One region of the Halorhodospira halophila SL1 genome, then DNA from elsewhere that is predicted to be linked to it. Evidence: riboswitches for the same ligand, from Rfam matches in the RefSeq annotation. Region 1 holds a riboswitch; each other region holds the start of a gene.
The links. A riboswitch is a leader RNA that binds a small molecule or an ion and turns the genes downstream of it on or off. The one in region 1 is predicted to bind cobalamin.
Positions count from the first base shown of each region.

Region 2: linked by a shared signal. The riboswitch ahead of HHAL_RS09735 (TonB-dependent receptor domain-containing protein) and the one ahead of HHAL_RS06855 (ABC transporter substrate-binding protein) in region 1 are both predicted to bind cobalamin.
Region 3: linked by a shared signal. The riboswitch ahead of HHAL_RS09635 (TonB-dependent receptor domain-containing protein) and the one ahead of HHAL_RS06855 (ABC transporter substrate-binding protein) in region 1 are both predicted to bind cobalamin.

Region 1 covers NC_008789.1:1,461,266-1,468,950, reverse strand. The annotation lists gene HHAL_RS06880 (glutamine amidotransferase) at 1-104, opposite strand, end outside; gene HHAL_RS06875 (GGDEF domain-containing protein) at 162-1,400, opposite strand; gene HHAL_RS06870 (HD-GYP domain-containing protein) at 1,432-2,601, opposite strand; gene HHAL_RS06865 (class I SAM-dependent methyltransferase) at 2,712-3,275, shown strand; gene HHAL_RS06860 (HD-GYP domain-containing protein) at 3,277-4,452, opposite strand; cobalamin riboswitch at 4,684-4,857, shown strand; gene HHAL_RS06855 (ABC transporter substrate-binding protein) at 4,988-6,103, shown strand; gene HHAL_RS06850 (FecCD family ABC transporter permease) at 6,096-7,187, shown strand; gene HHAL_RS06845 (ABC transporter ATP-binding protein) at 7,184-7,685, shown strand, end outside.
Region 2 covers NC_008789.1:2,118,102-2,125,786, reverse strand. The annotation lists gene HHAL_RS09745 (TonB-dependent receptor plug domain-containing protein) at 1-1,570, opposite strand, end outside; cobalamin riboswitch at 1,716-1,967, opposite strand; gene HHAL_RS09740 (cobalt-precorrin-6A reductase) at 2,016-2,777, opposite strand; cobalamin riboswitch at 2,887-3,124, shown strand; gene HHAL_RS09735 (TonB-dependent receptor domain-containing protein) at 3,259-5,142, shown strand; gene HHAL_RS09730 (cob(I)yrinic acid a,c-diamide adenosyltransferase) at 5,246-5,815, shown strand; gene HHAL_RS09725 (Uma2 family endonuclease) at 5,974-6,549, shown strand; gene HHAL_RS09720 (cobalamin-binding protein) at 6,573-7,427, shown strand; gene HHAL_RS09715 (FecCD family ABC transporter permease) at 7,427-7,685, shown strand, end outside.
Region 3 covers NC_008789.1:2,098,567-2,106,251, forward strand. The annotation lists gene HHAL_RS09625 (sensor histidine kinase) at 1-391, shown strand, start outside; gene HHAL_RS09630 (hydrolase) at 388-1,371, shown strand; gene HHAL_RS09635 (TonB-dependent receptor domain-containing protein) at 1,385-3,466, opposite strand; cobalamin riboswitch at 3,596-3,840, opposite strand; gene HHAL_RS09640 (cobyric acid synthase) at 3,947-5,395, opposite strand; gene cobO (cob(I)yrinic acid a,c-diamide adenosyltransferase) at 5,392-6,000, opposite strand; gene HHAL_RS09650 (cobyrinic acid a,c-diamide synthase CobB) at 6,062-7,324, opposite strand; gene HHAL_RS09655 (universal stress protein) at 7,351-7,685, opposite strand, start outside.

The sequences.
Region 1 (7,685 bases):
ATCCAGTCCTCAAAGTCGCCCTGCCAGCGCAGAGGGGGCAGGGTGCGTCCGGTCTTGATGACCCACACCGTCTCGGCGTAGGTGGTGTTGTGCTCGCTCCTCATGCCGGAAAGCTCCTTATCGGCAGTCTGCAATCCCGTAGTGGTTCTCGCGGTGGGTTTCTACCGAGCCAGGCGGTTGCGTCCGCCCTTCTTGGCCCGGTAAAGCGCCTGGTCGGCGGCCTGGACGACGTCGTCGGCGCTCGCCGAGGTGGATTCGGGCTCGGCGACGCCGATGCTGATGGTAATCCGGGTCTCCTGCTCACCCCGCTGGCCCGAGCGTTCGCGACTGCCACGCTTATCGTCCGCCGGCCGGTCGGCGCTGCGCAGGCGAAACGGGGTGTCGGCGATCGCCTGGCGCACGGCCTCCAGTGCCCCGACAGCCTCATCCGGGCTGCGGCCCGGAAAGACCACGGAGAACTCCTCACCGCCGTAGCGGAAGGGCCGGCCGCCTGCGCCGACACGGCCGATATTTGAGGCTACACGGCGCAGCACCTGGTCGCCGATCTCGTGCCCGTAGGTATCGTTAAACGCCTTGAAGTGGTCGATGTCCATCATGGCGATGGTGTAGCGGCCGCTCAGCCCCTGCGTCAGGGTGTCCATAGCGCGCCGGTTGGGCAAGCCGGTGAGCCCATCACGGAAGGCCATGCGGTGGGCCTCCTGCAACACGGCGAAGAGCAGCAGGTGGAGGGCGACGACGGCCAGCAGGGTAGGCAGCACCAGGCTCCCGTGGCGCATCAGGCTCAGCTCCAGGCCGACGGTTGCCGTGACCAGCGCGCTGAAGGCGCCGATATGGGGCGGGTTGGGGTGGAGCAGGGCCCAGGAGAGCAGGCCGGCAACGGCCAGGACGCCGAGCAGCAGGCCCTGGTCGGGTAGACTGCTCCAGCTGCTGACGGCCGCAGGCAGGAAATGCGTCGCCGCCAGGGCCTCCAGCCAAGCCGGCTGGTGGCGGAAAAGGCCCAGCACCAGCAGGACCTGCAGCACCAGGGCCGCGCAGCGCCACAGCCCATCCCGGCTTAGCAGACCGCGTTCGTCGAGTAGCGCCAGGATCAGGATATTGATCGGCAAGAGGATGGCAGCGGCTGTGACGCCGTGGGCAGGTGAGGGCGCTACGCCCAGGCCAGCGATCGACAGGCTGATGACCGCCGCCTGGAGGGCCAGGTTGGCGCGCCGGTAGAGCAGCGCCAGCACGGCCACGAGGCCGCCCCCGACGCCAAGAATCTCCAGCTGGTGGGCCTCCAGCAGCGCGACCGCGGGGCGCGGGAACGGGGCGTTGAGCACGAGGATCCAGCCTGCCAGGGCGGCTAGCACCAGCAGGTGGAGCAGCCAGGCGGAACTGAGCAGGCGTTGTAAGGCGGCCATTCGGTCTCCGTCGCGGCAGCGTCAGGGCAGCCTAGGAATCGTAGCCCCACAGCGAGGCGAGCTGGAAGCGCTGCGTCAGCTGGTGCGTGGGCTCCAGAGAGGCGACGCTGGGCATGTCCGTCTGGCTGGTGTCCCGGTAAAGGGGGCGCGCCGTGGGCTGGCCGTTGGCCTTGATCAGGACCGCCACCACCGGATTGGCCCCGCGATGGCCGCGGTGGATGACGACCCCGCGTTCGCCGCTGTCCAAGGCGACAAAACTGCCGGCCGGGTAGATGCCGATGGTCTGGATCAGCCCCGAGAGGATATCCCGGTCGTAGATCTCTCCACTCTGATCCATCAGTTCCAGCAGGGCTTCCCGGACCGCGGTGGCGGGTCGGTAGACACGGTTGCTGATCATCGCCAGGTAGGTGTCGGCGAGGGAGAGCAGTCGCGCTCCCCGGCAGATTTGATCTTTGCGCAGGCCGTTGGGGTAGCCGCTGCCGTCGAGGCGTTCGTGGTGTTGGGCGACGACCTGGATCCAGGTTGTATCCTCGACCCCGGCGGCGGAGAGGCGTTCGACCGAACGTATCGGATGCTCTTCCAGATCCCTGCGCTGGTTGGCGTCGAGCGGCGTAGTCTGCTGGGCCAGGCGATCCTGGGTCTCGAGCATGCCGATGTTCGCCGACAGGGCAGCGAGGACGATGGAGCGTCGCTCGCTGTCCGGGATGCCCAGCTGGCTGCCGACGACGTCGCAGAGGACCGCCTGGCGGATCGGGTGGCGGATGGAGTAGGCAAACGCCTCATCGAGGTGAGCGGCACCGATGGCGGCATCGGCGTCGCGCTCGACCAGGTCGCCGATGCGGCTGGCCAGGTGGTCGAGGCGGCGGAGGAAGCGCTCGTTGTCCTCGCCGACCCATTTGAAGGTCTCTTGCAGCGCTCGGGAGATCTGATAGATCAGGTCGAAGGGGTTGCGGAAGGCGGCCAGGGCCAGCTCGCGACGCCTCGAGATCCCGCCGGTGTCCTCGCGTCCGGCAGCGACGTGGTAGGGGGTCCGGCCGATCTGCAGCAGCCGCTCCAGCTGCTCTCGGGAGCGCAGGATCGATCCGCGCCGCAACAGCAGATGGCCGTAGGCGTCCTCAATATCATAGGGGACGGGCTTACCGACCACCAGGTCGTTCGGCTGCACGGTGGCGCGCTTGGTGGGGATGGCCCGCTGATTCATGGTCTCTGACTCGCTACCGTGTCGAGGCATTCTATCAAGGAATACGCGGGTATACTCCGGCGTTCAAGGGGTGATACTCGCCGAGTCGTCCGAGGCTGCGTGGAGGTGCAGTGTTCCTGGAAGCGTTGATCTTCGTCGTTACGCTGGGGGGGATGCTGCTGATCGTCGGCTATACGATGGTCACCGGCATCTCGCCGCTGCCCTCCAGTCGCTTGGGTCATGAGCTGGTTCGGGCGGCGCTGCCGGCGGAGCTGGAGGGCACGGTGGTCGAGGCCGGTTCGGGGTGGGGTGGCCTGGCCCGCAGCGTCGGGCGCAGGTGCCCGCGGGCCAGGGTCATTGGCTACGAGCTCTCGCCCCTGCCGTGGCTCTTCGCCTGCGTGCTGCAGTGGCTGTGGCCGGTGCCCAACGTCGAATTCAGGCGCCGCGATCTGCGCCGCGTCTCCTGCAGCGATGCCGCCGCGGTGGTCTGTTACCTGCACCTGGAGGCCATCCGCGAGCTGGAGCCGCGATGGCGGGCGGAGTTGCCGCCCGGTGCGCTGGTGGTCAGCAACACCTTCCGCATACCCGGTTGGCGGCCCAGCGCGATCTACCAGCCCCCGGTGCGGTTGGACGCCCCGGTCTACGTCTACCGGATCCCGCAGGCCTACTGCGGCCGCGTCGAGGCGCGCAGCTAGCTCAGCGGACCCCGTGACGGCCGCGGATCGCTTCGATCTCGACGCTTCGGCGCAGAAAGGCCGCCACGCACTCGGCGCACAGCTTCCCGGCCGCCGCTTCGGCGTGCAGGGTGTCGGCGGCCTCGGTAAACCCCCAGGGGCGCTTGTAGGGGCGTTCGCTGGTCAGGGCGTCGAAGACGTCGGCTACGGCGACGATGCGCCCCTCCAGAGGGATCTGGTCGCCGCGCGCACCGGTCGGGTAACCGCTGCCGTCCAGGCGCTCGTGGTGGTAGGCGACGATATTACGCATGATGGCCGCGCGTCGGTCCTCGCTGAGGCCCAGCTCCTCGGTCATGGCCAGCACCATGGCCACGCCGCGGCTGACGTGTTCGCGCATCTGCGCGAACTCCTCCTCGGCGAGTCGCCCCGGCTTAAGGAGGATGCCGTCCGGGACGGCGATCTTGCCCACGTCGTGGACCGGCGCGAACTGGTAGACCATCTCGATGTATTCGTCGCTGAGGGGGTGGGTCTGGGCCAGTTCCAGGGCGATGAGGCGGCTGTACTCCGCCATTCGTGACAGGTGTCCCCCGGTCTCGTCGTCCCGCGCGCGCCCGAAAGCCATGGCCGTGCGTGCCGCACCCCGGAGGGTCTGCGTAGTGCGGATGGAGGTGATTGCCAGCAGGCGACCCAGGTCGATGTACGGCGCTAGCTGCTTGACGATCGGGCCCTGGAAATAGCCGGGCTGGCGGGAGTTGAGGAACAGGAAGCCGACGAAGGTCTGCTCGTGGTGCAGCGGCAGGATCATCCCGGAACGTAGACCGCTCTCGCGGATGCTGGCGGTATGGCGGCGGGGGCTGGGGTGGTCCTGGTAATCGTCGATGATCCGTACGCCCGGTGCCTCGGCGAGGGCACGCAGGGTGGGGGTATCGGCCAGGTTGGTCTCGTAACGATCCAACGGGCTGGGTGCATCGCCGCCGGCGCCGTAGGTCTTGAGCCGATCGGCGTCCGGCTCGTAAATGGCCACGGCGATGCGGTGGACCGCACCGTGGGGCAGCGCCTGGTTGATATGGGCGCGCAGTCGTTCGAAGCGTTCGCTGAGCCGTAGGTGCGGCTCCTGGTCGCTGAGCGGCAGGACATCGAGTGCCCCGGTTTCGGTGGCATCGCCACAGAAGGACGGAAGGTGTGCCTCTTTGCCCATGACATCTCCGGCGGGGGGTCGGGAGGGGTCGCGGGCGTCCATACCCTTAACGCGCACTTGGGAATCCTGCCACAAGGGGGCGGTCCGTGGCTATTGACCTCGTCGCCCCGCCGCGTTGACAGGCGGCAGCGCCCGCCCGTAGAGTCCAGCCTCCCCAGGTGACCCGGCAGTTGGATCCATGCCGGGGCCGTCCGTTCGGTGTAAGGCCCGTGCGGCGCCACCGCGGACGGTCGGGAAGTCGGTGCGCACTGTGCCCTGCGCGGGCGCAGGCAAGTCCGGCGCTGTCCCCGCAACGGTAGGCGAGTGCGGGCGCTGCATCGCCACTGCATCCACGGTGTCCCCGGCACCCGGTGCGGGAAGGCGCGGCGCTTGGGGCTGGGGCCCCGCTCGCAAGCCCGGAGACCGGCCTGGGGGCCGCAGCCACACGGCGGGGAACCGTGCGTGGCGGTGACGGTCGTTGCATCCGCGCCCCGGCGCGCCCGTTTCCGACCCGCCCCCCCGCATGGCGTACCCGGATCCAGTGACTGGAGGAGCCATGCAGCGTCATCCGTGCATCGCGCTCGTCGCGGGGATCGGTTTGATCCTCGGCGGGTGCGGAGATACCCCCAACGACGAAAGCCGCGATGGGCCCGCGCAGGATACCCATGAGGTCGAGGATATGCTCGGCCGCAGCGTGGAAGTTCCGGAGGCGGCGGAGCGGATCGCCACGGTCAATGTCGATGCCTTCCGCATGGCGCTGCACCTGGGTGTCGAGGATCGCCTGGTCGGAATCCCCAGCGACATGTTCGGCTCGCGCTTTTCCGAGGCCAAGCCGATCGAAGTCCGCGCCTTCGGTCGCCTGGACGAGGTGGCCATGGTCGGCGGCGGCCAGCCCGGGTCGGAGTTCAGCGCCGAGCGGGTGCTCGCCACCGATCCGGATCTGTTCATCTACTGGGCCTTCAGCCGCGGCGACGACGACGAGGCGATGGCCGAGCAGGCCGAGCGCTACCAGCAGCAGCTCGGCGTCCCCGTGGTCGCGGTGAATACCCTGGGCCGCGAGCGGGCCTCCGAGGAGGCCATTGAGGCGCAGATCGAGCAGGCCTATCGGCTGCTCGGCACCGTGACCGGTCGCGAAGAGCGGGCGGAAGAACTGCTCGATTTCTACGATGCGACGGTCTCCGAGGTGCAGGAGCAGGTCGCCGACGAGGAACCGCCACGGATCTACCTGGCCCACCGGCGCAACCTCTACAACCACGTCTCCTTCTACTTTCCCGTCGAGCAGCTGGGTGCCGAGCTGGTGACCGCTGGTCGGCCCGGTGGTGACGGCGAGGTCAGCGCCGAGGAGCTGGTGAGCTGGGATCCGGCGCACATCTTCCTCCACACCCCGTCCCGGGCCAGCCGCGTCGCCCGTGACGAGGTCCTGGATGATGAACGGCTCTCCGGGGTAAAGGCCGTCGAGGCGGAACGCATCCACCGCTTCAAGGGCACCTACATGGGGTGGGATCTGGCCACCGGGCTGATCGACCTGGTGCACATGGCCCGGGTGCTCTACCCGGAGGCTATGGCCGACGTCGATCTCCGGGATCGCGGTGAGGAGATCCTGGAGGTCTTCTACGGCGACCCCGGGCTGTACGATCGGCTCCAGGAGCTCAGCAGCCTGGACGATGACTGAGTTGACCGCCGATAGCGCCTCCCGGCCAGCGCCTCCCGGCGGGCTGCTCGATGATTACGCGCGGGCGATCTGGTGGAAGACCCTGATCCTTTTGGGCCTGGCTGCGGCCCTGGTGGCGACGTTCGTTCTTGGCCTGGGACTCGGCCCCATGGGGATCCCGCTGAGCGAGGTGGTGCAGGCGGTGCTGGGTCGGCCGCTGGGGGCGTCGTGGGTCAGCGCGCAGACCGAGAACGTGGTCTGGAACATCCGCCTGCCGCGCCTGGCCACCGCCGTCGTGGCCGGCATGGGGCTGGCGCTCGGTGGGGTGATCCTGCAGAGCCTGCTGCGCAATCCGATGGCCTCACCGTTCACCCTGGGGATCGCCTCCGGCGCCTCGCTGGGGGCGGCGCTGGCGATCATCTTCGGGTTCTCGGCCTTCGGCGTCTACGGCATCGTCGGCAATGCCTTCCTCTTTGCGATGGCGGTGTCGCTGCTCATCCTGCTCATCGGGCAGTGGAAGGGGGCGACGCCGATGAGCCTGATCCTCGCGGGGATCGCCCTGATGTACTTCTTCGGGGCCACCACGACGCTGCTGATCTACTTCGCCGACGCCGATGCCACCCGGGAGGTCATGTTCTGGAGCGTGGGCAGCCTCAGCCGTGCCGACTGGGAGAGCTTCGTGTTCATCACGGTGGCGTTGACGGTCACGCTGCCGGTCTTCCTGTGGAAGAGTGGCGACCTGAACCGACTACTGCTCGGTGATGAAACCGCCACTAGCCTGGGGATTGCCGTCGGGCGCCTGCGCATCGGACTGATGTTCCTGGTGGCGCTTCTCGTGGCGGTGACCGTCGCCTTCACCGGTGGGATCGGCTTCCTGGGGCTGGTGGCGCCCCATCTGGCCCGGCTCCTGATCGGTTCGGATCACCGTTTCCTGATCCCGGCTGCAGCGCTGATCGGCGCACTGCTGCTGGCCCTGGCCGACTTGGTGTCGTTGCACGCCTTCGCTTCGGTGGTGCTGCCGGTGGGTGTGGTGACGGCCTTCATCGGCTCGCCGCTGTTCATCTACCTGATCCTGCGTCGCCGCGAAGGAGGGTCGGGACCGTGACCCGTCCGGCCATCGAACTACGAGGTGTTCGCTACGCCTATCGGCGCAGCGAGGTCTTGCAGGGCGTGGATACCCGCGTAGCCGCCGGCGAGGTGGTGGCCCTGATCGGGCCCAACGGCTCCGGCAAGAGCACCCTGCTCAAGTGCATCACCGGCATCCTGCGGCCGCGCCACGGGCACATCACCATCGCCGGTGAGCCCGTGAAGGGGCAGCGCCAGGCCCGCATCGCCCGCTCGCTCTCCTACGTCGCGCAGACCACCGATGCCGTCTACCCGCTGACCGTACTTGAGAGCGTGTTGCTTGGCCTGCGCCGGGCGAGTTGGCGTCACGACCCGGCCGATCTTGCCCGTGCCGAGGCGGTGCTCCAGCGTCTGGGCATGGCCGACCTGGCCCAGTCACCGCTGACCGAGATCAGCGGCGGGCAGCGGCAGAAGGCGGCCATCGCCCGGGCTCTGGTTCGCCAGACCCCCTTCCTGCTCCTCGATGAGCCGACCAACC
Region 2 (7,685 bases), 660 kb from region 1:
CGGTGTAGAAGAGTCCGATGTCGTAGAACGCCGTGATATCTCTTTGCAGATTCAGGTCGCCGGCGATGCCGAACTCGTAGTTGCGGCTGCTCTCGGGATCGAGTTCGTGTGTCTCGTCCTTACCAACATCCGGGTCAATGACGTAGGCGCCGCGAACTTCGCGCCCCTGGCCATCTTCCGTATCGACGTAAAAGGAGCGCAGCTCGGGCAGCTTGAAGCCTTCAGCGTACTGGGCGCGCAGTCGGACCTCGGGGGCCAGGCGGTAAACAGCTCCGGCCTGAAGCGAGGTGCTGTCCGCCTCCGTGGAGGTCTCGTCATGCCGAGCGCCGTAGACCAGATCCAGGCGGTCCGTGGCTTGCCACTCGTGCTGCAGGAAGCCGCCGCCTACCCACTGGTCGTGCTCGGGTTCGTCTTCTGGCTGGAGGTCCTGGTAGATCTGCTGCTTGTGCTCGAGGCCCGTCAGCACGGTGTGGCGGGGCGCCGGCTGCCATTGTGCCAGGAAGTCGTTGACGCGCTCGGTGAAGGTCGCCTCGCGGAAGCCGAAGTCTCGATCTGCTGCGTCCGAGGCGAAGTCCTGCGGAGCAAGGTGCGACCGGACACGGTCAAACTTATAATGGCTCTCGTAGGCCTGGTAGCGCAGCTCCAGGTTTTCGGTGGCCAGCCACTCCGCCGTCGCCGCCAGGTCGCGCCGGTCGCTCTCCTCGGTCTCCACAGCTGCAAAGTCTTCAATATTGCCCGGGCCGCTGCCTTGGACGAGGCGCTCTTGCCGCTCCTCGGTCAGGAAACCGGCTTCGAGATCGATATGGAAGCGATCGGTGAACCAGTGGGTCACTCCGCCGCGGAGGGTGTACACATCGGCGGATGGGCGGAGATCCCGATCGAAGGTCTGGGAAGATGGAGCGCCACCCTCGTCGGGTTGAGTGGTTGTCTCCTCCGAGTACGCCTCGCGCTCGAGGGCGTCGGCGAAGAGCCGAAAGCGCGTATCTTGCGTGCCACCGCCCAGGTAGAGGCCCCCTTGGTACTGCTCACCGCCCTCCGCGTCGGTTGGCGTTCCGGCCTGGGCGGAGACGCCGCCTTCCAGGCCGGGCTCCGGCCGCCGCGTGATCACGTTGATGACACCGGCCACAGCGTCCGCCCCGTAGACCACGCTGCCGGGCCCCTTAACGATCTCGATACGCTCGACATGGCTCACCGGGATCCGGTTGAGTTCGTTGCTACGGGATGAGGTGCCGGCGATGCGGCGGCCATCGATGAGATAGAGCATGTCATCGCGGTTGCCGCCGCGGATGGAGAAGGTGTTGCCGTCTACCCCGGTGTAGATGCTCGACTCTGCCTGAAGCGCCTCATCGAGCATGGCAGCACCGCTGCGCCGGATGTCGTCTCCGGATAGGATCTCCGTGGCCGCCGGTGTCCGCTCCACCTGGCGCTCCGTGCGCGTGGCTGCGGTGACGGTCAGGTCGGGGAGGACGGTGGGGTGTTCCTCGGCCGATCCAGCCTTCGGTGTTGCCATCAGGGGGAGGGCCGCGGCGCCGCTCAGCAGCGCCCTGGCGATGGGCTGTCCTGTAGCCATGCTGACTCCTCTGCGCACCGCCCGTGCGCGATTGCGGTTGCGTGTACCGCGGGGAGTCAGTGGGGCGGGGTTCGGCTAGCCGAGGCGACGCCCGGCAGGATGCCGCGCGCACTGGAGACCGATCCCGGCGCACCGCCTCCCGCGGTCTTCCGGTTGGCCATGGGCCGGTCTCCGGGCTTGTGGGGCGGAGGTGAGAAGACCTCCGGGCGGCAGACTGCCTTCCCGCGGATGCCGCCCAGGGGACGTGCGATCCGCAGTGGCTCTCGGGGTCTGCCGCCACCCACCTACCGTTGCGGGGGCAGCGCCGGACTCGCCGCTGGGTGCGGCTGAACCGGTCTTCCCGTTTAACCCGCGAGGCGGAGTGGCCTCGGCGGGCACCCATTGGCGGGTCGGACGTTAGCAGGCGAGCAAATTAGATTCAATGAATCCATGATGCAGCAAAGCGTCACCAGCGCCCTTGAAGGTAGCTGCGGAGCCACGCCAGTGCGTGCCCGACGTCGGTGGCCACCTCCGCCTCGGGCGGGTCCGGCGGGCGCTCGACCATCACGATCCGGGCCCCGCAGTCCCGAGCCGCATCCAGCTTGCTGCGGGTGGCGGCCCCGCCGGCGTTCTTGGTGACCAGGGTGTCGATGCCGTGCGCGCGGAGCAGGCGGCACTCGTCGGCGTAACGGAACGGCCCGCGCTGGAAGAGCAGTTCCGCCCCGGGCGGGGTCTGCGCCGGCTGCTCCAGGCAGCGGATCCAGTAGCGGTGGTGGGGTGCCGCGCAGAAGGCCGGGACCTCCTGATTGCCGATGGTCAGCAGTACCCGGCTCGACTGTGGCCCCAGCGCCTCGGCGGCGGCGGCCATGTCGGCCACCCGATGCCACTGCTCATCCGGCCCCGGCTGCCACGCCGGCCGGCGCACCGCCAGCAAGGCTGTCCCCGTTTGCCGGGCGGCCGCCGCTGCGTTGGCGGAGATGCCGGCAGCGAAGGGGTGGGTGGCATCGACCAGGCAGTGCACGCCGTGCTGCTGCAGGTACGCGGCCAGGCCGACAGCGCCGCCGAAGCCGCCGCGACGCACCGGCAGTTGAGGTAGCCGTGGGTGGCGGGTCACCCCGGCCACGGAGTAGACCGCGGCGATCCCGGGCTCCTGCTCCAGCGCTTGGCCGAGCGTCAGCGCCTCGCCGGTGCCGCCGAGGAGCAGCACGCGCAGCGGCTCAGGCGTCATGGCGGCGGCGCACAGGGGCCCGTAGTGGCGGGTAACAGGTCATGGCGTCTCGGCAGCGGCTCCAGTGGTCCGGGTCGGTGGCGGTTTGACGCCGGTGAGCGAGCTGCCTAGAGTACCAACTTCCTCAGGTGCCCCGCGCGAGCAGCGGCGGGGTGAAACGGGAAGACCGGTACAGCCGCACCCAGCGGCGAGTCCGGCGCTGCCCCCGCAACGGTAGGTGGGGGGCGGATCAGAAGGCCACTGCAAGGCGTCGTCGTTCGGCGGCGGGCCCTGCGGGAAGGCGATCCGCCCGGGGTCACCCGACCCCACCCACGAGCCCGGAGACCGGCCTGAGGGAACCCAGGTGCCGCGGGAGGCGGCAGACCGGGGCAGGCCACCGTTTGCCGGGCGCAAGCGCGAACCCTTCCCCCATCCCTGTCTTCCTCCCTGCGGTGTAACCGGACCGACGCGCGTGCGGGTGGCGCGCGGAAGGGAGGAAAGCATGCCCAGCAACACCACCAGCCGGGTCGCCGCGGGTGTGGCGGCCGGTCTTGCCGTAAGTGCCGGCCCGGCGATCGCCGATACCGACGGGGAGTCCGCACAACTCGCGCCCCTCGTGGTCACGCCAACTCGAATGGCCCAGACCGTCGATGAGTCCCTGTCCTCCGTCTCCGTCATCGACCGCGAGCAGATCGACCGCCAGCAGCCTCGGCAGGTCTCGGATCTGCTGCAGGGTCAGGCGGGGTCGAGCCTGACGACGTCGGGTCCGTTCGGCAAGAGCACCAGTCTGTTCATGCGCGGTACCAACTCTGACCATACCCTGTTGCTGGTCGATGGGGTGCCGATGAATTCGGCGACGCAAGGAGGGGCCGCCTGGCAATATCTGCCTCCTGCCGAGATTGACCGCATCGAGGTGGTGCGCGGGCCGCGCACCAGCGTCTACGGCGCCGACGCCGTCGGCGGTGTGGTCCAGGTCTTCACCCGCCAGGGGGAGGAGGGCCCTCCGCGCTTCCGTGCCTTCGGCGGCGCCGGGTCGTTCAACACCCACGAATTCGGTTTGGGTGTCTCTGGCGGGACTGCGGCTAGCCGCTACGCCCTCTCGGCCAGCCACTACGAGACGGACGGGATCAACGTCCAGGACGGTGAGGGAGATGAGGACCCCGACGGCTTTGAGAACACCAGCTTCAGCGGCCGTTTCAGCCATCGGCTACCCGGCGGTGCCGAACTCTTCGCGACGGGGTTCCGCTCAGAGGGTACAAACGAGTTCGACGGGACAAGACTTGGCGAAGAGGACTGGACGGATCACTACTTCCAGGCCCTCCGTGGCGGCGTCCGCGGGGACCTCACCGAGCGCTGGTTCAGCGAGCTGGCGGTCTCCCAGGCGAAGGATGAGCAGGATAACGTCGATAGCCGGGGAGAGACATGGCAGTACACTGAACGCCACGAGGTAAGTTGGCGGAATGAGCTGTATTGGGGCGCCGGGCATGTCTGGGCCTTTGGCGGTGACTGGCGAGATGAGAAAGTCGACACCGCCGACGATTATGACGAAACCAGCCGGTACAACGCCGGTGCGTATTCGCAGCTCGAGTTGGATTTAGGCCGACATGACCTCGGTGCCAGCCTGCGTTACGACGACAACGAGGCTTACGGTGACAACGTGACCGGTCAGGTCGCCTGGGGCTTTGACGCAACGGATCGACTTCGGCTGCGTTCGAGCTACGGCACGGCTTTCAAGGCGCCGACATTCAACGACCTGTATGCACCTGAAAACCCGAATTGGTTGCTTGCCGGAGGAAATACGGACCTTGAGGCCGAGACGTCCGCTTCTGCGGAGGTGGGTGCACGCTGGCAGGTCAGAAGGGGCTATGTGGATGCAGCGCTGTTCCGGACGGACATCGACAATTTGATCGCTGATAAGCCAGTGGATGGTCAGCAGGATTGGACGCAGCCTGGCAATGTCGAAGAGGCCCGCATCCGCGGTGCCGAGCTGGAGGCGGGGGCGCACTGGCAGGAATGGCAGTTTTCTGGCGCGTTCACCTACCTCGATCACGAGGACCGGGAGACGGGTGAGGAGTTGCTTCGGCGCCCGAGTGAGTCGTTCCGATTGGAAATCGATCGCGAGCTGGGGGATTTTTCCTTGGGGGCCACTGGCCTGCTGCGGGGGCGAAGCTATGACACCGATTTTGATATGGCTACCAGTCAGTCGGAACGCGTGCGCCTCTCCGGCTACGGCCTCCTCAATCTCCGCACCAGCTACGCCATCACCCCGGAGTGGACCCTGCGCGGGACGCTGGAGAACGCCCTGGACAAGGAGTACGAGACGGTGGGCGGCTACAACCAGCCGGGGCGGGCGGTGTACGTCTCGCTGCACTTCAATCAGCAGTAGCAGGTAGGCAGTTGGAGCAGTGCTCAGCGCGCGGCTGGAGAGCCGGCATCTTCAGCCGCCGCCTCGGGCAGGAAATGGATCAAGACCGGAGCACGGAGGAACCATGGGAAACCGTCTATCAAAGATCGCCACCCGCACCGGGGACGAGGGCCGGACCGGCCTCGGCGACGGTTCGCGGGTGGACAAGGACAGCCACCGGGTCGAGGCCTTCGGCGAGGTGGATGAGCTGAACAGCTTCATGGGCCGCTTACTGGCCCATGAGTTGCCAGAAGACGTGGCGCCGGTGCTGGCCCAGGTCCAGAACGAGCTCTTCGACCTGGGCGCCGAGTTGGCTGTGCCCGGTCACTCGGCGCTGCCCCTCGAGGCCGTGGAACGGCTGGATGGGGCGCTGGCGTACTTCAACGATTCCCTGCCGCACCTCAAGGAGTTCATCCTCCCCGGTGGCGGCAAGGCCACGGCGGACTGCCATATCGCCCGGGCGGTCTGTCGCCGGGCCGAGCGCAAGCTGGTGGCCCTGAGCCATCACGAGGCGGTGCGTGACGAGTCTATGGCCTACCTCAACCGCCTCTCCGACCTGCTCTTCGTCGTTGCCCGGGTTCTCTCCCGCTACGAGAACGGCGGCGAGGTGCTCTGGCGTCCGGCGGGTCAGCGGGCGGCGGATGAGGGCGCTTAGCGTGACGATCAGCTTCTCGGCGGCAGGGGGGAAGCGGGTCATGACAGCAGGGTGTGTGGTGTGCCGGCCTGTGGTTCGGCTCTGCCGGCTGAAGAGGATCGGGAAGGCGGGGCAGCGCTGCTACACTGACGATGACTGTGTATCCCGAGGTTCCAGCCATGGCCGATCCGCAGCCCGCCGGGATGACCGCCGAGGCGTACCTCGCCTGGGAGGCGGAGCAACCCCTCAAGCACGAGTTCGTGGCGGGGGAGATCTTCGCCATGGGCGGGGCCTCGGACCGCCACGTGACCGTGACGCTGAACGTGGCCAGCGCGCTGCGCCAGCAGCTGCGCGGGGGTGGCTGCCGTACGTACATGGCCGACATGAAGGTGCGGGTGGCGGCTGCCGACGCCTTCTTCTACCCGGATGTGCTGGTGACCTGCGATCCGGCCGATCATCAGCGGTCCCAGCACAAGGAGGCGCCGTGCCTCGTGGTGGAGGTGCTGTCCCCCTCCACGGCGGCGTACGACCGGGGTGCCAAGTTTGCCGCCTACCGCAAACTCCCTTCGCTCCGGGAGTATCTCCTCATCGACCCGGAGATCGGGAGCCTGGAGCTCTACCGGGCGGACGGTCAGGGCCACTGGGTGTTGTACCCGCACGAGGCCCACGAAGAAGTGGTGCTGGCCAGCCTGGAGGCCCGGCTCATCGGGGCCGAGGTCTTCGAGGACGCCCCGCCGGGGCCCGAACCGCGCTAGGGGGCATCGCAGCCGGATTTCTGGTGCTGCTGGCGGCGTGGTCGCCGGTGCATGCTGGTGAACGCTGCGTGGAGGACGACGCCGGCCGCGAGGTCTGCCTGGAGGCCCCGGCGGAGCGGATTGTGGCCCTCTCGCCCGGGGCGACGGAACTGCTCTTCGCCGCCGGCGCCGGGGACCATGTGGTGGCCGCGGTCAGTCACGCGGATTATCCGGAGGCGGCGGAGGAACTGCCCCGGGTCGGCACCTACGACCGGCTCGATATGGAGTCGATCCTCGCGAAGGATCCGGATCTGGTGGTGGGCTGGACCAGCGGCAACTCCAGCAGCCAGCTGGAGCGGATCGAGGCGCTGGGCCTGCCGCTCTACCGCAGCGATCCGAAGGTCCTCGACGAGATCGCCACCTCCCTGGAGCGTCTGGGTACCCTGGCCGGCACTGAAGACGAGGCCGACGCCGAGGCCGCCCGCTTCCGCGATGCGCGGGACGAGCTGGAGGCCGAGTACGCCGACCGCGATCCGGTGCGGGTCTTCTACCAGATCTGGCCGGACCCGGTGATGACCGTCAACGACGAGCAGATCATCAGCGAGTCGATCCGCATCTGCGGCGGCGAGAACGTCTTCGGTGATCTCGACAGCCTGACCCCGCGGCTGGACACCGAGTCCATCCTTGCGGCCGACCCGGAGGCGATCGTCGCCGGCGGCATGGGCGAGGCGGATGACTCGTGGCTGGAGGAGTGGCGGCGCTATGACATCCTCGAGGCCACCGCCAAGGACAACCTCTTTTTTGTCGAGCCGTCCACGATCCAGCGCCCGACGCCACGCATCCTGGAGGGGACGCGGGTGCTGTGTGACAAGCTCCAGCAGGCCCGGCGCAATCGCTGATGGGGGTTGAGCGCACAGCCGATCAGCGGGCGCGCGCCGGCGCGGTGAGTGAGGAGGGCGGCGCTTTGGCCCAGCCGAGTCGCATCGGGTCGCCGGTGCGCTTCCTGGTGCCGCTGGCCGTGCTGGCCGGGGCGGCGCTGCTGGCGGTGGCCACTGCGGTGGCTATCGGCAGCGTGCCGCTGACCCCGGGGGAGGTGCTGGCGGTCTTCACCGGTGGCGGGGAGCCCCTGCACCGCACCCTGGTCCTCGAGCTGCGCC
Region 3 (7,685 bases), 640 kb from region 1:
CAACCTCCTGTCCAACGCCGCCAAGTTCACCGAGCCCGGCGAGGGGCAGGTGTGGCTGCGCCTGGAGAAGGGCCGCGGCGACACCCTGCGCCTGTCGGTCACGGATAACGGACCGGGGATCAGTGCCGAGGATCAGCGGCGGATCTTCGACAAGTTCCACCAGATCTCTCAGCAGCAGGCCGGCAAGCCCAAGGGCAGCGGCCTGGGGCTGGCCATCTGCCGGCTGATCGCCGACGCCCACTGGGGCACGCTCTGGGTCGACAGCGAGCCCGGCGCCGGCGCCAGCTTCGTCTGCAAGCTGCCCCGCGCCGGCGGCGAGCACTGCAACGTCACCGGGTACGTGGCGTTCTCCGAGCGCGGCCCGGCACCCCCTGAGGAGGAGCCGTCGTGACCCGCCCCGAGGCCGCCGCCTTCCGACCCGCCTGGTGGCTGCCCGGCCGCCACGCCCAGACCGTCTTCCCGGCGCTGCTGCGCACCCCGCCCCGGCCGCCGCTGACCCCGGAGGTCTTCGAACTGCCCGACGGCGACTTCCTGGAGCTGGCCTGGGGACCGCCCGGCCAGGGGCTCGCGATCATCGGCCACGGGCTCGGGGGGAGCAGCGACTCGGCCTACGTCCGCGGGGTGGTGGCCGAGCTGGCCCGACGCGGCATCGGCTCGGTGGTGATGCAGTCGCGGGGGGCCGGGCGGCACCCCAACCGCCATCGGCGTTCGTACCACGCGGCCGCCTGGGACGATCTGGAGGCCGTGGTCGCCGGCCTGGCCGAGCGCGACCCCCACCGCCCCCTGGCGGTGGTGGGTTTCTCGCTGAGCGGCTCGATGCTGCTCAACTGGCTGGCCGAGCGCGGTGACACCCCGGTGGCACGGGCGGTGGCCGTCTCGGTGCCGTTCGAGCTGGACCGCTGCGCCGACGCCCTGGAGCGGGGCTTCGCGCGTGTCTACCAGGCGTACCTGCTGCGCCGGTTGCGGGTCATGGCCGCGAACAAGTTTGCCGCCCGGGACGACAGCCCCGTCCCGGCGGAGCGGATCCGGCGCATCCGCCGCCTGCGCGAGTTCGACAACCTGCTCACCGCGCCCCTGCACGGCTTCCGCGACAGCGCCGACTACTACCGGCGCGCCAGCTGCCGGCAGCGGCTCAGCGCCATCCGCCAGCCGACCGCCCTCCTCCACGCCGCGGACGACCCCTTCGTGCCGCCGGAGACGATCGCGGAGACCGCCGAGCTCGGCCCGGGTGTCACCCTGGAGCTGCAGCGCCACGGCGGGCACGTCGGTTTCGTCGAGGGGCGCCAGCCCGGACGCCCGGGCTACTGGCTGGACGGGCGGATTGCCGACCTCCTCGAGGCGGCCCTGGGCAACCCGCCCGCCGGCGGCTAGCCCGGCACCCGGCTCAAAAGCGCAGGGTGCCGGTCACCCGAACGTCCCGGCCGGGCTCGTCGCGAATCTGCCACTCGTCGTTCTCCTCCACCGCCAGGGAGGTGTGCTCGGCGTACTGCTCGTCGAAGAGGTTGTTCACCGCCAGCGCCAGGGTCAGGCGGTCGTCGGCCCACGGCTGCCACTCGGCCTGCACGTCGTGGAGTTGGTAGCCGTCGCGCTCCGGCTCGTCGTCGGGGACGTCGGTGTGATCCCCCACCCAGGTGAGCGTGTAGCCCAGGGTCAGGGTCTCGTGGGCCGCCCAGCGCTGATCGAAGACCAGACGGTCACCGCCGCCCCCACCCAGGCGCCGGATCACCCCCACCGGGTCGCCGTCGTCGTCCACGGCCTCGGCGCTGAGGAACGAAAGCCGGGCGTCGTAGGGGCCCACGCCCCAGGCGGCGCGCAGTTCGTAGCCGCGCAGGCGGACCGGATCGGGGCGGTTGCGGACGCCCCCAACCAGCGGGGCGTCCTCATCCCAGAACGCGTCATGTCGCCTATCGGGCGGCAGGTTGTGCTGGTGCGGTGTGCCCCACGGGTCATCCCGCTCAACACTGTTTTTGATCCGCGTCTCGAAGAGCGTCGCCTCGAAGTCGAAGCGGTCCCGGGCCGTGATCAGATCCCGCCCCTGGTAGCGCAGGCCGCCCTCGCGCCGGCGGGACTCCTCGGCCTCGAACGGCTCGCCGTCATTCAGATTGGTCTCTTCGTCGTCGATGTAGGCCAGCCAGCCGATCGGCAGGATCCCGGCGCCACTGACCGCCTCGCCGTAGCCGGCGAAGGCGGTCCACCCGGCAGTCAGGTCGTACTCCGCACTGAAGTTGGGCGAGACGGCATCGCCTTGGAGGGTCTCCTCCTGCAGGTCGGTGACATAGTCGTCGTAACGCAGCCCGGCGGAGAGGCGCAACCGCTCCCAGGCCATGCGGTTCTGCACGAAGGCGCCGAAGTTGCGCGACTGGTGACTGAGCCTCGAGCCGCCTCCGTGGGGGTCGCTGCGCCCGTCCTCGGTGTAGTAGTCGAAACCGGCGGTGAGCCGGTGACGGGTCGGCCCGGCGTCCAGGGTGAAGGTGTTGCGCAGGTCGCCGCCTTGCTCGACGGCGCGGGTGGTGGTGTTGTCGTCCTGGCGTTCCAGGCGGTTGTCGTTGCGGTAGACCCGGGCCTGCCAGTCCACGTGGGGGTCGGCCGGGCGGTAGCGGTGCTCGGCGGTCCAGGTGTCGCGGCGCTGCTCCTGGCCCACCGGGTCTTGGCGTGTCGTCTCGCTCGGATCACCGAAGTCACTGCCCCAGGAGCCGTAATGGTGATCCCCCTCGAAGGTGTTGCGCTGCACGCCGAGACGCAGCTGATGGCCCGATGCCGGCACGCGGCTGATGCGCGCCAGGTAGTCGCGATCGCGCCCGCCGGAGTACGGCATGGTGTCGCCGCCGCCGACCCGGTAGTCGTCCCGGTTGACCGCACCGATATGGGCCAGGGCGCCCCAGTCGCCGCCCAGCCGGCCGAAGGCGGTGGCCGAGCCGCGCTCGGCCTCGTCGGCGCTGGCGTAGCCGGCGCGCAGGCGGGCCCCAGTCTCTTCGTCGGGGTCGAGCAGATCCTGGGCGTCCACCGTCTCGAAGCGCACCGAACCGCCCAGCGCACCGGGGCCCTGGTCCGCCGCCGGACGCGGGTCGAGATCGGCCGCCCGCAGCAGATCCGGGTCCAGACCGGTGAGGCCGCCGCGGTGCTGGTGGAGGTCCCGCCCCTGGCGGGCCCCGTCCACGGTGACGTTGAGGTTGTTGGACTCGACACCGCGCAGGTAGAGCCGCTGCGCGTTGCGGCTGCCACCGCCGACCCCGGCCGAGGCCTCGCCGCGGAAGATCTCGGCGCTGCTCGAGGCCTGGCGGCGCTGCAGGGCTTCGCTGGCCACGCCGCGGCCCAGGGGATCGCCGCCGGCCTCGATGCGCACCGGCGAGAGGCTGGTGGAGGACGCGTGCTCATCGCCCTCCTCCGCGGCCCCGGCCGGTACCGAGACCGCCGCAGCCAGCAGGGCGCCTAACAGGCGCACAGCCGTTGGTTCATGGGTGTTCATGGTCAGCGCTCCTCGTCTTGCGACGGGCGCTGGCGACTTCTGCTGGGGGAGGCCCGACGACGAAACGCCGCCGCGCCAGAAGGCGGGTCAGACCGACTGTTGCCCCCCAGGCGCGCCGCCCGCACGCCGTTTCATGGGTTGCTGTGGGCCGGTCTCCGGGCTCGTGGGGGGCGCTGGACGCGCCGGTGCGGACCGCCTTCCCACGAGGGCCGCCGGATGACGGCTGTCTCGCAGTGGCCTGTGATCCGCAGGCCCCACCTACCGTTGCGGGGGCAGCGCCGGCTTCACTGCAGCGAGGCAGCTGGACCGGACTTCCCGTTTAACCCGCCGACGATCCGATCTCGCCGACGGGCACCCACATCGAAGGGGCGGAGTCTAGGCGGGCCGAACGGGCGGTTGCAAATCGATGAGCCGGACAGTTCGTCGCAGCAGACAGTCCTCGTACCCCCGTCGGGGAGGAACCACGGACGGGACGAGCGCCTAGGTCGACGGCCGCGCAGGTACGCCCAGCGCCTTTAACCAGCCCGGCTCGAGGGCCTGCTCCAGGGTGTCGGCGAGCCGGTCCAGCTCCGCCTCGATGCGCGCCTGCTCGTCGCCGCCCTCGCCCTCCAGGGCGAACCACTCCACCAGCAGGGCACGGCGGAACGGTCCGCTGTCGAACAGCCGGTGGAGGTAGCTGCCGAGCACGCGACCGTCATCGGAGCGCGCCACGAAGGGGAAGAGCCCCTCTTGGGCGCCGGTTACGCCGTGGTGGATCTCGTAGCCGGTGACCGCCACGGGCGCCGGCCACTCGGCGTGGCCGTGCACCTCGGCGAGCTGCTTGGTCGGCGCCAGACGGGTGTGCACCGGCAGCAGACCCAGCCCCGGTGCGCTGCCGCCGCCCTCGACGCCTTCCGGGTCTTCGATGCCCTCGCCGAGCATCTGCAGCCCGCCGCAGAGGCCGACCACCCGACCCCCATAGCGGCAGTGGCGATAGAGCGCCTCGGCCATGCCCGACTCGCGCAGCCAGGCCAGATCCGAGAAGACGTGCTTGGACCCGGGCAGGACGATGAGATCGGCGCCGTCGAGCTCCCGGGGCTGGCGGGCGAAGCGAACGTGCACCCCGGACTCGGCGTCCAGGGCGTCGAGATCGTCGTGGTTGCTCATCCGCGGATAGGCCACCGCCACCACTTGCAGGGCGCCGCCGGAGCCGCGCGGCCCGGCCATCCGGTACGGGGCATCCTCCTCGGGCAAGTGCAGATCGGGCACGGCGGGGACGACGCCGATCACCGGCACCCCGCCCCGGGCCTCCAGCTGGGCTGGCGCCTCGCCGAGGAGTTCGGGGCTACCGCGGAAACGGTTGATGATCAGCGCCTCCACCCGGCGCCGGTCGGCGTCGTCGAGCCACTCCAGGGTGCCGAGCAGGGAGGCGAAGACCCCGCCGCGATCGATGTCGCCGACCAGCCAGACCGGCACATCGGCCGCCTCGGCAAAGCCCATGTTGGCGATATCCCCCTGGCGCAGGTTGGGCTCCGCCGGCGAACCCGCCCCCTCCACCAGCACCACGTCGTAGGCGGCGCACAGGCGCTGGAAGGACTCGAGCACCGGCGGCAGCAGCGGCTGGCGGGCCTCGCGGAAGGCGCGCGCCTCCAGCCGCCCGGTGACGTGGCCCTGGACCACCACCTGGGCGGTGCGCTCGGCCTCGGGCTTGAGTAGCACCGGGTTCATGTCGGTGTGCGCCGGCAGCCCAGCAGCCAGGGCCTGAAGCCACTGACCGCGCCCGATCTCGCCACCGTCGGCGGTGACCGCCGCATTGTTGCTCATGTTCTGCGGCTTGAACGGCGCCACGCGGACGCCGTGGCGGGCGAGCAGCCGGCACAGCCCCGCCACCAGCGCCGTCTTGCCGGCGCCGGAGCAGGTGCCCTGGAGCATCAGGGTGCGGGCTCTCACCACTCGATCCCCGGCTGGGCGCGGACCCCGGCCTCGAAGGCGTGACGGGCCGAGGCGATCTCGCTGACCGTATCCGCGGCGTCGATCAGCGGCTGCGGGGCGTAGCGCCCGGTGACTACCACGTGCTGCCCGTAGGGCCGCCGGGACAGATCATCGAGCACCTCGCCAAGCTCCAGGTACTCGTAGCGCAGGACGGTGCACAGCTCGTCGAGCACCACCAGCGACGGGCCCTGCTCGCACAACCACCCCCGGGCAGCCCGCCAGGCTGCCTGGGCCGCCGCCACATCCCGCTCGCGATCGGCGGTCTCCCAGGTGAAGCCCTCGCCCATCACCTGCCAGTCCACCCCGGGCTGATCGCGGAAGAAGGCCTCTTCGCCGGTGGCCTGCCGTCCCTTGATGAACTGCATCACTCCGGCCGTGCGGCCGTGACCGAGGGTACGCGCGACCATCCCCAGCGCCGAGGAGCTCTTGCCCTTCCCGGAACCGGTGAGCACCAGCAGCACACCCCGATCCTGCTGGGCGCGGGACCGGCGCTCTTCCATCACCGCTCTCTTGCGCTCCATGCGCGCGGCGTGGCGTTGCGGATCCTTCGCATCTTCACGCATCGCTTCTCTCACCTCCTTACCTTCGGGGGACCACCGGGCACCGGCGGCAGATCGACGTAGCCTAACGACTGAACAGGCCGGCGACGACCTCGGGAGCCGAGGGGAAATAGGCGTGGAAGTAGGTGGCCGTCAGCGACCCGACCCGATAGACCGCCTCGGCCGGGCTGCCACTGCGCCGGGTGGTAGACTCCGCCGGCTCCAGGGCGGTCTCCAGCCGGGAGTGGTGGAAGGTGTGGCCGCGCAGCTCGCCGTCCGGTCGCGCCAGGCTCTGCAGGCCGATCCCGGTCAGGCGACCGGCCATCTCGACGCGCCCGGGCAACAGCCCAAGCATCGGGTGCGTCACCCCCTCGCCGTCCACCAGGGACTCGGCGCAGTACATCAGCCCGCCGCACTCGGCGAGGATCGGCTTGCCGGCCTGGTGGTGCGCGTGGATCGCCGCCCACAGCCCGCTGTTGGCAGCCAGGGTGGCGGCGTGGAGCTCCGGGTAACCGCCGGGTAGCCACAGGGCGTCACAGGCCGGCAGCGCAGTGTCGTGCAGCGGCGAGAACGGCACCACCTCCGCCCCCATCGCTTCGAGCAGCTCCAGATTGCCACGGTAGATGAAGGCGAAGGCCGCATCCCGGGCCACGGCGATCCGCTGACCGACCAGCCGTCGCGGCGGTGGCGGCAACGGATCGGCCTCCAGGGTGACCGCCGGGGGCAGTGCACCGAGCCCGGCATCGGCCAGCACGGCCGCTGCCGCATCCAGACGCGCATCCAGGTCGGCCACCTCGTCGGCCTGGACCAGCCCCAGATGGCGATCGGGCAGATGCATGGCGTCGTCGCGGGGCACCGCCCCCAACCAGGCCACCCCCTCGGGCAGACTGCCGGCGAGCATGCGCGCGTGGCCAGGGCTGCCCACCCGGTTGGCGATGGCGCCGATCACCTGCACATCCGCGCGGTGCCGGGCCAACCCACCGACCACGGCGCCGAAGGTCTCGGCCATGGCGCGGGCGTCGATCACCAGCGCCACCGGCAGACCGGCCAACGCCGCCAAGTCGGCACTGGAAGGGTCCCCGTCGAACAGCCCCATGGACCCCTCCACCAGCACCACGTCGGCCTCGCGGGCCGCGGCGGCCAGGCGGTCGCGGCACTCGGCAGCCCCGGTCATCCACGGGTGGAGCTGATACACCGGAGCCCCGGAGGCCCGTTCCTGGATCATCGGATCCAGGTAGTCCGGCCCGTGCTTGAACACCCGCACCCGCCGTCCGGCGTTGCGGTGCAGCCGGGCCAGGGCTGCCGTGATCATCGACTTGCCCTGCCCCGAGCCGGGCGCGGCGAGCATCAGCGCGGGCGTGCCCACGGCCGCTCCTAACGCAGGATGAGCAGCGGCGTGCTCGAACGCATGATCATGTGCGTCGTGGTACTGCCGACAAAGAACCGGCGCAGCCGCGAGTGGCCGAAGGCCCCCATGGCCATCAGGTGAATGTCCTTCTCCTTGCGGTAGTTGCACACGGTCTCATCGATGCCGCCCGGGCGGACCTCGGCGTGCACGGTATACCCGGCTTCCTCCAGCTGCTGGCGCGGCCCCAGCAGGCGCTCACGGTTGACCGCCGTATCGGCATCCACCAGCAACAGGTGCGCCTCGAGGCCCTGAAGCAGCGGGCTCTCGGTGATGCGGTCCACCACCTTCTGGGCTGCCGGGC